One region of the Neorhizobium sp. LjRoot104 genome, then DNA from elsewhere that is predicted to be linked to it. Evidence: predicted binding sites of a transcription regulator. Region 1 holds the regulator's gene; each other region holds the start of a gene.
What was found. The regulator LexA, encoded in region 1, represses DNA repair genes until DNA is damaged. The targets are predictions, from matches to a motif close to TGTTCNNNNTGTGTTCNG.
Positions count from the first base shown of each region.

Region 2: the regulator LexA is predicted to act here: its motif matches at 1,965-1,982, upstream of ACSQ8R_RS09690 (ATP-dependent helicase).
Region 3: the regulator LexA is predicted to act here: its motif matches at 1,830-1,847, upstream of ACSQ8R_RS14500 (ATP-dependent helicase).

Region 1 covers NZ_CAXURS020000001.1:1,425,877-1,430,074, reverse strand. The annotation lists gene kdsA (3-deoxy-8-phosphooctulonate synthase) at 1-136, opposite strand, end outside; gene ACSQ8R_RS07335 (VOC family protein) at 141-1,013, opposite strand; gene lexA (transcriptional repressor LexA) at 1,213-1,932, shown strand; gene ACSQ8R_RS07325 (ComEC/Rec2 family competence protein) at 1,913-4,198, opposite strand, start outside.
Region 2 covers NZ_CAXURS020000001.1:1,905,532-1,909,729, reverse strand. The annotation lists gene ACSQ8R_RS09690 (ATP-dependent helicase) at 1-1,925, opposite strand, end outside; gene ACSQ8R_RS09685 (efflux RND transporter periplasmic adaptor subunit) at 2,203-3,450, shown strand; gene ACSQ8R_RS09680 (efflux RND transporter permease subunit) at 3,447-4,198, shown strand, end outside.
Region 3 covers NZ_CAXURS020000001.1:2,839,488-2,843,685, reverse strand. The annotation lists gene ACSQ8R_RS14500 (ATP-dependent helicase) at 1-1,826, opposite strand, end outside; gene ACSQ8R_RS14495 (iron ABC transporter substrate-binding protein) at 1,994-3,007, shown strand; gene ACSQ8R_RS14490 (ABC transporter permease) at 3,080-4,198, shown strand, end outside.

The DNA.
Region 1 (4,198 bases):
CCGCCATCATGAAGGCGTGGTCGCGGCTCTCCATCTGGCAGGGGCCGGCGATCAGCGACAGTTTTGCGTCCTGCGCGAAAACCACCTTGCCGTCTCCTTCGCCTACGGAGACGCTGGAATTTGCGGTAACGTCCATGAACCTATTCCTCGAAGCCGAACAAAACACCCTGGCCGGGCGCCGCCGAGACGAGAACACGGCCCTCCCGGCGGACGAATGCGACGTCATTAGCAGCAAGGGTGATCTCTGTCACGGCAAGATCCGTCGTCTTGAAGATGATCACCCGGCCGCGCAGCCCCTCGCCACCCGGCATCGACGGCAGGGCGAATTCCGCTTCGAGCTGCTGATCCTGCAGGATGCGGATGCGGGCATTGGCCGCGGCAAGTTCGATCGACGCCGCCTCCGGCTTGGCCTTGGTCAGCAGCACCTGCTCCGCCAGGGGGGCGAAATCGGAGGGTGCCGATGCCGACAGGATGACCTCGCTCAGCCCCGTGACGGCGTTGGAATGGCGCTCCAGTTCGTCGCGATCGGCCGGCAGGGGATTGATCCGCTGGCACGAAAACATCAGGAAATCCGGCGCGCGGTCATCACCCGCAAAAGCCAGCCGGAAGCTCGCCTGCGTTTCGGAACCGTCGGCCAGGGTCATGCCGCGGGAAAATTCAAGCACGTCGCCTGCCGAGATGCCACGCATCTTGAAACGCGCGTGATCGGCCATCGCGTCACCCGTGGCGATGACGAGCGCGGAGAGCCCCTGCCTGTCGCGCCCCTTGCGGAAGGCCAGATCGCGGGCGGTAAAAACGTTACCGCGTTTGGCGGCAGCGCTTGCATGGCGGCGATTGGCAAGCGCCAGCGGCTCCAGATAGCTGCCATCCGAGAAGAACACGCAAGCATTGGCTGTGCCGAAAGGATGAAAAGCGTCGGGCGCAACTGTAAAACCAAGCTTCGTGAGCCGAGAACGCGCAGCGGCAAGTCCCGCCACCGGCAGCACGAGATGATCGATTGGTCTTGCGTTCACGCGAGGGCCCCCGGAATTGGAATCGCAAAGCTACTTTGGCAGCGGGCTCGCGCCGCGCAAGTGGTGTGACACGAGATATCTGGCACGCATCTATGAAGAAAAATCGTCATACTTCACATAATTTTAGGGGCTTGCGGAACACATATGGAACATATAGTGTCCGTTCTGGATTTGTTTCCGACTCTGAGGGTGCCAAAAGATGCTCACGCGCAAACAACAGGAATTGCTTCTGTTCATTCACGAACGCATGAAGGAATCCGGCGTCCCGCCGTCATTCGACGAAATGAAGGACGCTCTCGACCTCGCGTCCAAGTCCGGCATCCACCGGCTGATCACGGCCCTCGAGGAACGCGGCTTCATCCGCCGCCTACCGAACCGGGCCCGCGCGCTCGAAGTCATCAAGCTGCCGGAAGCCTATTCGCCCAGCATCCAGCCCCGCCGCGGCTTCTCGCCGAGCGTCATCGAGGGCAGCCTCGGCAAGCCGCAGCCCGTCGCGGCACCTCAGAAGCCGGCCGCCAACGACGACGTATCGAACGCCACCACCGTTCCGGTCATGGGCCGCATCGCTGCCGGCGTGCCGATCTCGGCGATCCAGAACAATACGCATGACATCGCCGTGCCGGCCGAAATGCTCGGTTCCGGCGAACATTACGCTCTCGAAGTCAAGGGCGATTCGATGATCGAGGCTGGCATTCTCGACGGAGATACCGTGATCATCCGCAACAGCAATACGGCCAATCCGGGCGATATCGTCGTGGCGCTGGTGGACGACGAGGAAGCGACGCTGAAGCGCTTCCGTCGCCGCGGCGCTTCGATCGCGCTCGAAGCCGCCAACCCCGCCTACGAAACCCGGATTTTCGGGCCGGACCGGGTGAAGATCCAGGGCAAGCTCGTCGGCCTCATCCGCCGGTATCATTGATCAGCTGCCGGAGCGGTTCCGGCAATGACCTATCGAACCCCTGGCTTCGCCAATCATAGTGGCGGTGCCGGCTCCAGGGGCGGTCCTCGCCCTCCATGGCGGCACGGACCTTCCAGCGCCGTATATCGGCCGCCTCGTTGAGGGAAATCTCCAGGGCACCCGCCTTGCGAAGCGTGGCGCCATTGATCATCAGCGCGCCGGACCGGCATTGGTCGAAGCGGGCACGCGGAGCTATGACAAGAGTGGCGGCGTCGCAGGCGGCACCGGCATAACGGCCGTCCTCGATAGCGACAACAATTCCCTTGCCCGTGCGTGCCGCGCACCAGGCTTTCTGTTGACAGGTGAAGCGGCCGGCAGGCGCTCGTTTCATTTGCGACCTTGCCGTTTCGAGTTCCGGTGGGGTCAGTTCGCGCCGCTCGTTTGTTTTCTCGCCGGGAGGCTTGTCGCCGAGCGGTTTGTCGTCGGGCGGCTTGTCCCTGGATGGCGACATTTCAGGCTTGACGGGATCGCCGAGCAAAAGAGCCCTCTTCCATTGGTCGTAGATGAAGTCGGGCGGGCGGGCGCGATTGATGGCGACCCTCTCCCCGTCTAAAAGGGCGACCGTGGTCCCGTCTTCCGAGATCAGTATATCCGGCAGGGGCATCGACCGCTCATGCCAGGAAAGCACCAGGGCGGTCACCATCAGCGGCAGGCCGATCAGTCTCAGTCTCGTCCTTAACAGCGTCAGCAGCAGAAAACCTGCGGTCGAGACGGTCAGGAACCAGGGATGCTGGCGCCCTGTGCCGACATCGCCGCCCCAGGCGGCGATGTGCTTGGCGATGGCGATCACCCATTCCAGGCCGAGGCCCATGAGCTTCATGAAGGGAGCATCGAGGCCGAACGGCATCAGCAGCATGCCGGCCAGCCCGGCGGGCATGACCACGAAGGAGATGATCGGCATGGCGGCGAGGTTCGCGGCTAGGCCGTAGGCGGCGATACGGTGGAAATGCTCGACCGAGAACATTGCTGTCGAGATGCCGCCGATCAGCGATGTCACGAAGACGCCGGCCGCAAAATTCCAGGATGCCAGCACGGGCGTCACCACAGGGTGACGGAACGGCAAAGGTTCGGGATCGCGGCCTTCCGCCCTGTGTTTCCAGAGGGCGTAGCCGGCGACCAGGGCCGCGGTGGCGGCAAACGACATCTGGAAACTCGGGCCCAGGATTTCCGAGGGCGACATGGCGATGATGACCAGGGCCGACAGCGCGACATTGCGCAGGCTGATTGATGGCCGATCGAAGAGCACCGCGACCAGCATGATCGCCATCATGATATAGGCCCGCTCCGCCGAAACGCCGAAACCGGAGATCAGGTAGTAGGCCGTCGCCATCGTCAGGGCGCCGAGTGCGGCGATCTTCTTGACCGGATAGGCCTGGGCGAAGCCTGTGAAGACGGAAAGCACGGTGCGTACGCCGACAAAAAAGATGCCGGCGGCGAGCGCCATGTTCAACCCGGAAATGGCGACGATATGGGCGAGGCCCGACAGTCGCAGCGCCTCGGTGGTGTCTTCGGAAATCGCCCGGCGTTCGTCCGTGACGATCGCCGCGGCAAAGGCGCCGGGATCTCCGGGCACGGTCTCGCGGATACGGGTTGCGATTGCGCTGCGCAGATCGAAAAGTCGGGTTTCGACGTCCGCAATCCAGCCCCGGGGTGAAGGGGCGGCAGCCTGCGTCTTCGGCGCTCCATAGAAAAATCCAACCGCGCCGATGCCGTCGAAATAGGACGAGAAGGCAAAGTCGTTGAGGCCCGGCAGGGCGGGTCCCGACGGGGGTGAAATGCGGGCGCGGCCGCCGATTGTCTCGCCGGTTTTGGCCGGCTCGTGGCGGGACCTTGAAAGCAGAGATACACGCTGCGGTGGGCGCCTGACCTCCGGATTGGAGGTCCGCTCGATGCGGACGATATAACGCCAGCGGCCCTGGGCGTCGATCTCCCTGCGCTCGACCACGCCGGCAAGCTCGGTGGTCACCGGCGTATCGAGAATGACGGTGGACCGCCTCGAGGTCTCGAACTGCGCCAGCATCATGCCTCCGAGAAAGAGCACGAAAGCAAGGGGCAACAGGTGCGTGGCACCGGACCGGTAGCGTGAGGCGATCACAAATATCGCGCAGACGCAAAAGAGGAGAAAATACGGCCAGAAAGCCGGGGTCTGCGGCAGCGCGAACCAGCAGGCAGCCCCTGCCCCGATGATAACGGGTAGAAAAAGGAAACCATGGCCATAAACCGCCTC
Region 2 (4,198 bases), 480 kb from region 1:
TCCTCTTCGAGCCCCGAGCGGCCGCCCTCGTCGAGCGCCCGCTGGTGCGGGAACAGGCCTTCCTCCCAGCCGGGCAGGAAAACGGTGTCGAATTCCAGGCCCTTGGCCGAATGCAGCGTCATGATCGAGACGGCATCGAGGTTTTCGTTGGTCTCGGCATCCATGACCAGCGACACGTGTTCAAGGAAGCCACGCATGCTCTCGAAGGCTTCCATCGAGCGGACGAGTTCCTTGAGGTTTTCCAGCCGGCCCGGCGCTTCGGCCGTCTTGTCGTTCTGCCACATGGCGGTATAGCCGCTTTCGTCGAGGATCTGCTCGGCAAGCGTGGTGTGCAGGGTGTTTTCGAGCAGGCCCTGCCAGCGGCGGAAATCGGTGACCACGTCGAACAGCGCCTTGCGCGCCTTCGGCTTCAACTCGTCGGTCTCGATGAGATCGGCTGCCGCCTGCAGCATGGGGATGTCGCGGGCGCGGGCATAGTCGTGCAGGTAGCGCACGGTCGTGTCGCCAAGGCCCCGTTTCGGGGTGTTGACGATCCGCTCGAAGGCGAGATCGTCGGAAGGCTGGCAGACCATGCGGAAATAGGCCATGGCATCGCGGATCTCGAGCCGCTCGTAGAAGCGTGGGCCGCCGATGACGCGGTAGTTGAGGCCCAATGTCACGAACCGGTCTTCGAACTCGCGCATCTGGAACGAGGCGCGCACCAGGATCGCCATGTCGTTGAGCTTGTGCTTGCCGCGCTGTAGGTTCTCGATCTCCTCGCCGACAGCGCGCGCTTCCTCTTCCGAATCCCAGGCGGCATGCACCACCACTTTTTCGTCGTCGGGGTCGGAGCGGTCGGTGAACAGCGTCTTGCCGAGCCGGCCCTCGTTATGGGCGATCAGGTGGCCGGCGGCGCCCAGGATGTGTTCGGTGGAACGGTAGTTGCGCTCCAGCTTGATCACTTTCGCGCCCGGAAAATCCTTCTCGAAGCGCAGGATATTGTCGACTTCGGCGCCGCGCCAGCCATAGATCGACTGGTCGTCGTCGCCGACGCAGCAGACGTTCTGCGGGACGTCCTTCGGCCGCTGGGCGAGCAGCCGCAGCCACATATATTGTGCCGTATTGGTATCCTGGTACTCGTCGACCAGGATATAGCGGAATTTGCCGTGATATTCCTTGAGCAGATCCGGGTTCTTGCGGAAGATCGCGATCGGGTGCAGCAGAAGATCGCCGAAATCGCAGGCGTTCAGCGTGCGCAGACGGTTTTGGTAGGCGGCGTAGAGTTCGCGGCCCTTGCCGTTGGCAAAGGCGCGGGCATCGCCTTCCGGGATGTCGGCCGGCAGCAGGCCCTTGTTCTTCCAGGTATCGATCATGCCGGCAAACTGTTTTGCCGGCCAGCGCTTGTCGTCGAGGCCCTCGGCCTGGATGATCTGCTTGATCAGCCGCACCACGTCGTCGGTATCGAGAATGGTGAAGTCGGAGCGAAGGCTCGCGAGTTCCGCATGGCGACGCAGCAGTTTCACGCCGATCGAGTGGAAGGTACCCATCCAGGGCATGCCCTCGACAGCGCCGCCGACCAGAACGCCGACGCGTTCCTTCATCTCGCGTGCCGCCTTGTTGGTGAAGGTGACGGCAAGGATCTGCGAAGGGAAGGCCCGGCCGGTCGCGAGGATGTGGGCGATGCGGGTGGTCAGCACCCGCGTCTTGCCGGTGCCGGCGCCCGCGAGCACGAGAACCGGGCCGTCGAGGGTCTCGACCGCGTCGCGCTGTTCCGGGTTGAGGCCTGCGAGGTAGTCGGGCGCCCGGTGCTGGTCGCGGGCCGCCATGGCGCGCGCGGCGATGCCGAGGCCGCCATTGCCGGCAGCTTGCGGCGGGGCTTTACGCGGCGCCTGGGGGTGCTGCGGTTCTTCGTCGAAGAACGGAATGTCGTCGAAACTGTTCGTCATGCGGCCAATGTAGTGATTCGGACCTGAAAGACCAGAAAATGTTCTGCTTTCATTCCGACTGTTCACACAAGGCAAGGCCAAATTGTGAAGAGGCCGCCGGTTGCCCACTGCGAAAGCGGCGATTTTAGGAGTATATGTATGCTTCCGAGCTAACATATGCGTGAAATTTCGTGAGGTTACATTTTTGTAAGGTTGCCGAACACCCATTGCGTGAGCAGCCGCAAAAAAGGATAATCCCGGGCAATATGGCCTCTTGTTGCCGCCATCGGAGAATTGAATGCGGATTTGGAAACAGCTTCTGCTCTGTCTCGTAGTTCTGGCCGGAGCGCTCGGCCTGTGGGTCTACCTGGTGCCGAGCGCCGGCGGAACCCTTATAAAGATGGGTGTTCCCGGCGAAGTGATCGCCGCCGTCATTCCGAAATCAGCGGCCCAGCCCGCACCTGCTGCGGCGGGTGGTGCCGGCGGCAATGCCGCGGCGCGTTCGCAGGGCGAGGGCGGAGCACAAGGAGCCGCGCAGAATGGGCAGCGCGGGGCAGGCGGCCAAGGCGGCGGACAGGGTGGCGGCAATCGCGCCACGCTCGTCGTCGCCCAGCCGGTCGCGACCGGCACCGTCAACGACCGCCTCTCGGCGATCGGCAGCGGCGAGGCGATCCAGTCGGTCGTCGTCATGCCGCAGGCGTCCGGTACCATCAACGAGATCATGGTGACGTCGGGTCAGAAGGTCACCAAGGGCCAGGTTCTCGCCCGCCTTGACGACGAGGAGCAGACGATCGAGCGCGACAAGGCGCGGGTGGCGCTGACCAGCGCCCAGGAAAAATCCGCTTCCTACAAGAACCTTCAGTCATTCTCGCGTCTCGATGTTTTCGATGCGCAGATCGCCGAACAGGCCGCGAAGCTTGCGCTCTCCACCGCCGAACTCAATCTCCGGCGCCGCGATATCGTCGCACCGATCGACGGTATTGCCGGCATCGTCGCGGTCAATATCGGCGACAACGTCACTACCCAGACCAATGTCGTGACGATCGACGACCGCTCGGCGATCCTCGTCGATTTCTGGGCGCCGGAACGTTTTGCCGTCGCCATCGAACCGGGCCAGGCTGTCGAGGCGAGCTCGATCGCCCGTCCGGGCCAGGTGTTTTCCGGCAAGGTAGAAGCAATCGACAACCGCATCGATCCCGCCAGCCGCACGATGCGGATCCGTGCCCGGGTGGAAAATGCGGGGGACGTGCTGCGCGCCGGCATGGCCTTCAACGTCGGCATGCGCTTTGCCGGCGAAAGATATCCGGCGGTCGATCCGCTGGCCATCCAGTGGGATGGCGAAGGTTCGTATGTCTGGCAGGTCACGGACAATAAATCCGTAAAGACCCGGGTGCGCGTCGTTCAGCGCAATCCCGATGCAGTCCTCGTGGGCGCCGAGCTCAAGGAAGGCGACAGGATCGTGACCGAAGGTTTGCAGCGTGTGAGGGAAGGGGCGGCGGTCCGGATTTTCGGGGCGCCGGAAACGGCTGAGGTGGCGCGCCAATGAAGACGGAACTCCCAGGCGTTGGCCATGAGGACGACGGCAAGGCAGAGGCGGAGAAATCCGCGCAGAGCTTTACCGCCCTTTTCGTCCGCCGACCGATCCTTGCCGCAGTTCTGAACACGCTGATGGTCGTCGCGGGTCTTGCGGCGCTCGCCGGCGTCGAAGTGCGCGAACTTCCCGACGTCGACCAGCCGGTCATCACGGTGCGCACCAATTACGACGGCGCCTCGCCACAGACGATGGACCAGGAAGTTACCCAGGTCATCGAAGGCGCGGTCGCCCGCGTCTCCGGCCTCAAGGCGCTGTCCTCGCAGTCGCAGTTCGGCTCCAGCCGCGTGACGATGGAATTTTCCGACAGCGTCGATCTGTCGGAAGCGGCAAACGACGTGCGCGATGCGGTCGGCCGTGTCGTCAACCAGTTGCCGGACGATGCGGACGAGCCGCGCATCGTCAAGGCGGACGCCGATTCCGACGCGATCATGCGCCTTGCGGTCACCTCGTCGAAACTGTCGATGGAAGACCTCACCCAGCTCGTCAACAATGAGGTCGTCGATCGGCTCGCCGCCGTCGAAGGTGTGGCGGACGTCGATCTTTATGGCGACCAGGACAAGGTTTTTCGCGTCGATGTCAACCAGGCTGCATTGGCCGGCCGAGGGCTCACCGTCGCCGACGTCTCCAAGGCGCTGTCGAGCGCCGCGCTCGACGTCCCGGCCGGCTCGCTGAAGAGCACGACCCAGGATATCGTCGTTCG
Region 3 (4,198 bases), 1.4 Mb from region 1:
GCGACATAGAGGAGGCGGCGTTCCTCTTCGATCTCCGCGGTCGAGCCGACGCCGAGGTCCGACGGGATGCAGCCGTCGACGCAGTTCAAGAGGAAGACCGAGCGCCATTCCTGGCCCTTCGACGAATGGATTGTCGAGAGGATGAGGTAGTCTTCGTCGAGCAGCGGCGTGCCGGATTCGGCGCTGGTCGCATCCGGCGGGTCGAGGGTCAGTTCGGTGAGAAACCGCTCGCGGGACGTATAGCCGGAGGCGATCTGTTCGAGTTGCAGCAGGTCGGCCTTGCGGGTTTCGGCATCCTCGTGGATGCGGGTAAGATGCGGCTCGTACCATTGGCGGGCAAGGCCGATTTCGGAGGGCCAGCCTTCGCCCTTGCGGACGGCGGCGAGCATCTCGACGAAGGCGGGCCAGTCGGCACCGGAGCGCGGCGGGGCAGGGATTTCCTGCAGCGCTGCGAGCGGTTCCGGATCGGCGGCGATCGCGTCGAGGATCTTGCCGGCCGTCTGCGGGCCGATGCCGGGGATGAGCTGCATCAGCCGGAAACCGGCGACGCGGTCGCGCGGGTTCTGGGCGAAACGCAGCGCGGCCAGCATGTCCTTGACATGGGCGCTGTCCAGAAACTTCAGGCCGCCGAATTTCACGAAGGGGATGTTGCGGCGGGTGAGCTCGACTTCGAGCGGGCCGGAATGATGCGAGGAGCGGAACAGCACGGCTTGTTGTTTCAGCGTCATGCCGGTTTCGCGGTTTTCGAGGATCTTTTCGACGATGTAGTTGGCCTGCTCGGTCTCGTCCTTGACGGCGACGAGGCGGGGGCGTTCCTCCGACTGGCGCTCGGTCCAGAGGTTCTTGGTAAAACGCTCGCGGGCGAGATCGATGACGCCGTTGGCGGCCGCGAGGATCGTGCTGGTCGAGCGGTAGTTGCGGTCGAGCGTGACGATGTTCGCCGGCGGATCGAAGGTGTTCGGGAAATCGAGGATGTTGCGGATCGTCGCGGCCCGGAAGGAATAGATCGACTGGGCGTCGTCGCCGACGACGGTCAGCCCAATGCCGCCGGGCTTCATCGCCATCAGGATCGACGATTGCAGGCGGTTGGTATCCTGGTATTCGTCGACCAGCACGTGATCGAAACGGCCGCCGACATCCCCGGCAATCGCCGGTTCGCTCATCATCTGCGCCCAGTAGAGCAGGAGGTCGTCGTAATCCAGCACGTTCTGGGCCTGCTTGGCCTCGACATAGGAGGCGAACAGTTCGCGCAGCTGCGGCTCCCAGGCGGAGCACCACGGAAAATGCTGTTTCAGCACCTCGTCAAGCGGCGTTTCGGAATTCACGGCGCGGGAATAGATCTGCAGGCAGGTGCCCTTGGTCGGGAAGCGGTTCTCGGTCTTCGAGAAGCCGAGTTCGTGGCGCACCAGGTTCATCAGGTCGGCGGAATCTTCCCGGTCGTGGATGGTGAAGTCGTGGTCGAGGCCGATCTGGTCGGCGTAAAGGCGCAGGAGCCGCGCGCCGATGCCGTGGAATGTGCCGGCCCAGGCGAGCGCATCGGTCATGATGCCGGCATTGGCTCCGATGACCTGCGCGCAGATGCGCTCGACGCGGCGTGCCATTTCCGAAGCCGCGCGGCGGGAAAAGGTCATCAGCAGGATACGGCGCGGATCGGCGCCCGAGACGATCAGGTGCGCGACGCGATGGGCGAGCGTGTTGGTCTTGCCGGAACCGGCGCCGGCGATGACCAGCAAAGGCCCGGCCGGACCGCCCTCGGGCACGTCCGAGCCGTGCTCGACCGCACGCCGTTGTGCATCATTCAGCTTTTCCAGATAAGCAACAGCCATGCCCGTTCCCGATGTGTTCGAATTAGCCATAGCTGATTCGTGCGCCTGCGCCTGCCTCCACCGGCCCGGCGTTTTTCCATCGGCATCACGGACTTGGGAACAGGCCTTAACTTGACCAAGTAAATCCTGTTTGTCTAAGAGAACCGGGTCAAATTTTGGAGGCGATCTTGAAAACTTCATTCAGCTTGGCCGCGGGCGTTGCCCTGGCCTTTTCCGTTCTTTCCCTTTCCTCGCCGGCTTCGGCGCAGGTGGCCGACAGCCTCACCATCTACAATGCCCAGCACGAAGGGCTGACCAAGGAATGGGCGAAGGCCTTCACGGAAGAGACCGGCATCGCCGTCACCATCCGCCAGGGCAGCGATCTCGAAATCGCCAACCAGATCGTCCAGGAGGGCGCAAACTCGCCGGCCGACGTGTTCCTCACCGAAAATTCGCCGGCCATGGTGCTGGTAGACGGCAAGGGCCTGTTTGCGCCGATCGACAAGGCGACGCTCGACCAGGTTCTGCCGGGTTTCCATCCGGCCAACGGCAACTGGGTCGGCATCGCCGCCCGCTCGACCGTTTTTACCTATGACAAGACCAAGCTGACCGAAGACAAGCTGCCGAAGTCGATGCTCGACCTTGCCAAGCCGGAATGGAAGGGCCGCTGGACGGCATCTCCGTCGGGCGCCGATTTCCAGGCGATCGTCGGTGCGCTGCTGCAGCTCAAGGGCGAAGAAGCGACCGCCGCCTGGCTGAAGGGCATGAAGGAAAATGCAACCCCGATCCGCGGCAATTCGACGGCCATGAAGGCGGTCAATGCCGGCCAGTTCGAAGGCGCGCTGATCTACCACTACTACTATTTCGGCGACGTGGCGAAGACCGGCGAGAACACCAAGAACATCGGCATGCATTATTTCAAGAACCAGGATCCGGGTGCCTTCGTGTCGATCTCGGGCGGCGGCATCCTCGCCTCGTCGAAGCACAAGGAACAGGCGCAGGCCTTCCTGAAGTGGGTCACCGGCAAGGGCGGGCAGAAGATCCTGCGCGACGGCAACTCCTTTGAATACGCCGTCGGCAAGGGCGAGGCCTCGAACAAGATGCTGACCCCGATCGCCGACTTGGCGGCCCCGAAGGTCGAACCCTCGACACTCAACAACGCCAAGGTCACCGACATGATGACCGCCGCCGGCCTGCTCTGAAAAGCGGCCGATAACAGTTGCAAGGAGACATCGCAGGGCGTACCTGCGATGTCTCGTATTTTCGGACCGGCAATGACTTCCACCACAGAGACCAGGATCACGATCGCGCCGCGACCCCGCCTGCCGGCGGCATCGTCCTGGACGTTGACGATCGCCGTCGTGGTGGCTTTGCTGGCGCTTTTGCCGCTCGGCTTCGTGTTATGGGCAGCGGTCGTGACCGGCTGGGACATGGCTTCGCAGCTGATCTTCCGTTCGCGTGTCGGCGAACTGCTGGCCAATACCATCCTGCTCGTCGTCCTCACCATCCCGATCTGCGCGGTGCTCGGAGTGGCGCTCGCCTGGCTGACGGAGCGCAGCGACCTGCCGGGGGCGCGGTTCTGGTCGTGGCTCTGCGTCACGCCGCTTGCCGTGCCCGCCTTCGTGCATTCCTATGCATGGATCGGGCTATGGCCCGGTTTCAACGGCCTCGCAGCCGGGGTGGCGATCTCGGTCGTCGCCTATTTCCCGTTTCTCTATCTCCCCCTTTCGGCCGCCTTCCGGCTGCTCGATCCGGCGCTGGAAGACCAGGCTGCCTCGCTGGGGCTGGCGCCCTTCGCGGTCTTCCGGCGCGTCGTGCTGCCGCAGCTCAGGCTTGCACTTTGCGGCGGCGCCCTGCTGATCGGCCTGCATCTGCTGGCCGAATACGGGCTGTTTGCGATGATCCGCTTCGACACGTTCACGACCGCGATCATCGACCAGTTCCAATCGACCTATAACGGCGTCGCCGCCTATATGCTGGCGCTGGTGCTGGTGCTCTGCTGTTTCGTGCTGCTCGGCCTCGAAGCCTCGCTGCGTGGCCGCAGCCGGTATGCGCGGCTCGGGTCCGGCGTCGCGCGCCGGCCGAAGATCGCTCGGCTCGGCAAGTGGAAATACGTCGCTCTCCTCCTGCCTGCGGTGACGGCCGCGTTTGCGCTCGGCATTCCGGTGCTGACCCTCGGTCGCTGGCTGATCGCCGGCGGCGCCGACGTCTGGCGCCTCGACGAGGTCGGGCTGGCGCTGTGGCAGACGCTGGTCATCTGCCTGATCGGCGGGCTTGCAACGACGGCAGCCGCCGTGCCGATCGCCTGGCTCTCCGTGCGCCGGCCGACCCCCTCCAGCCGGTTCCTCGAAGGCTGCTATTATCTCGCAAGCTCGATGCCGGGCGTCGTCGTG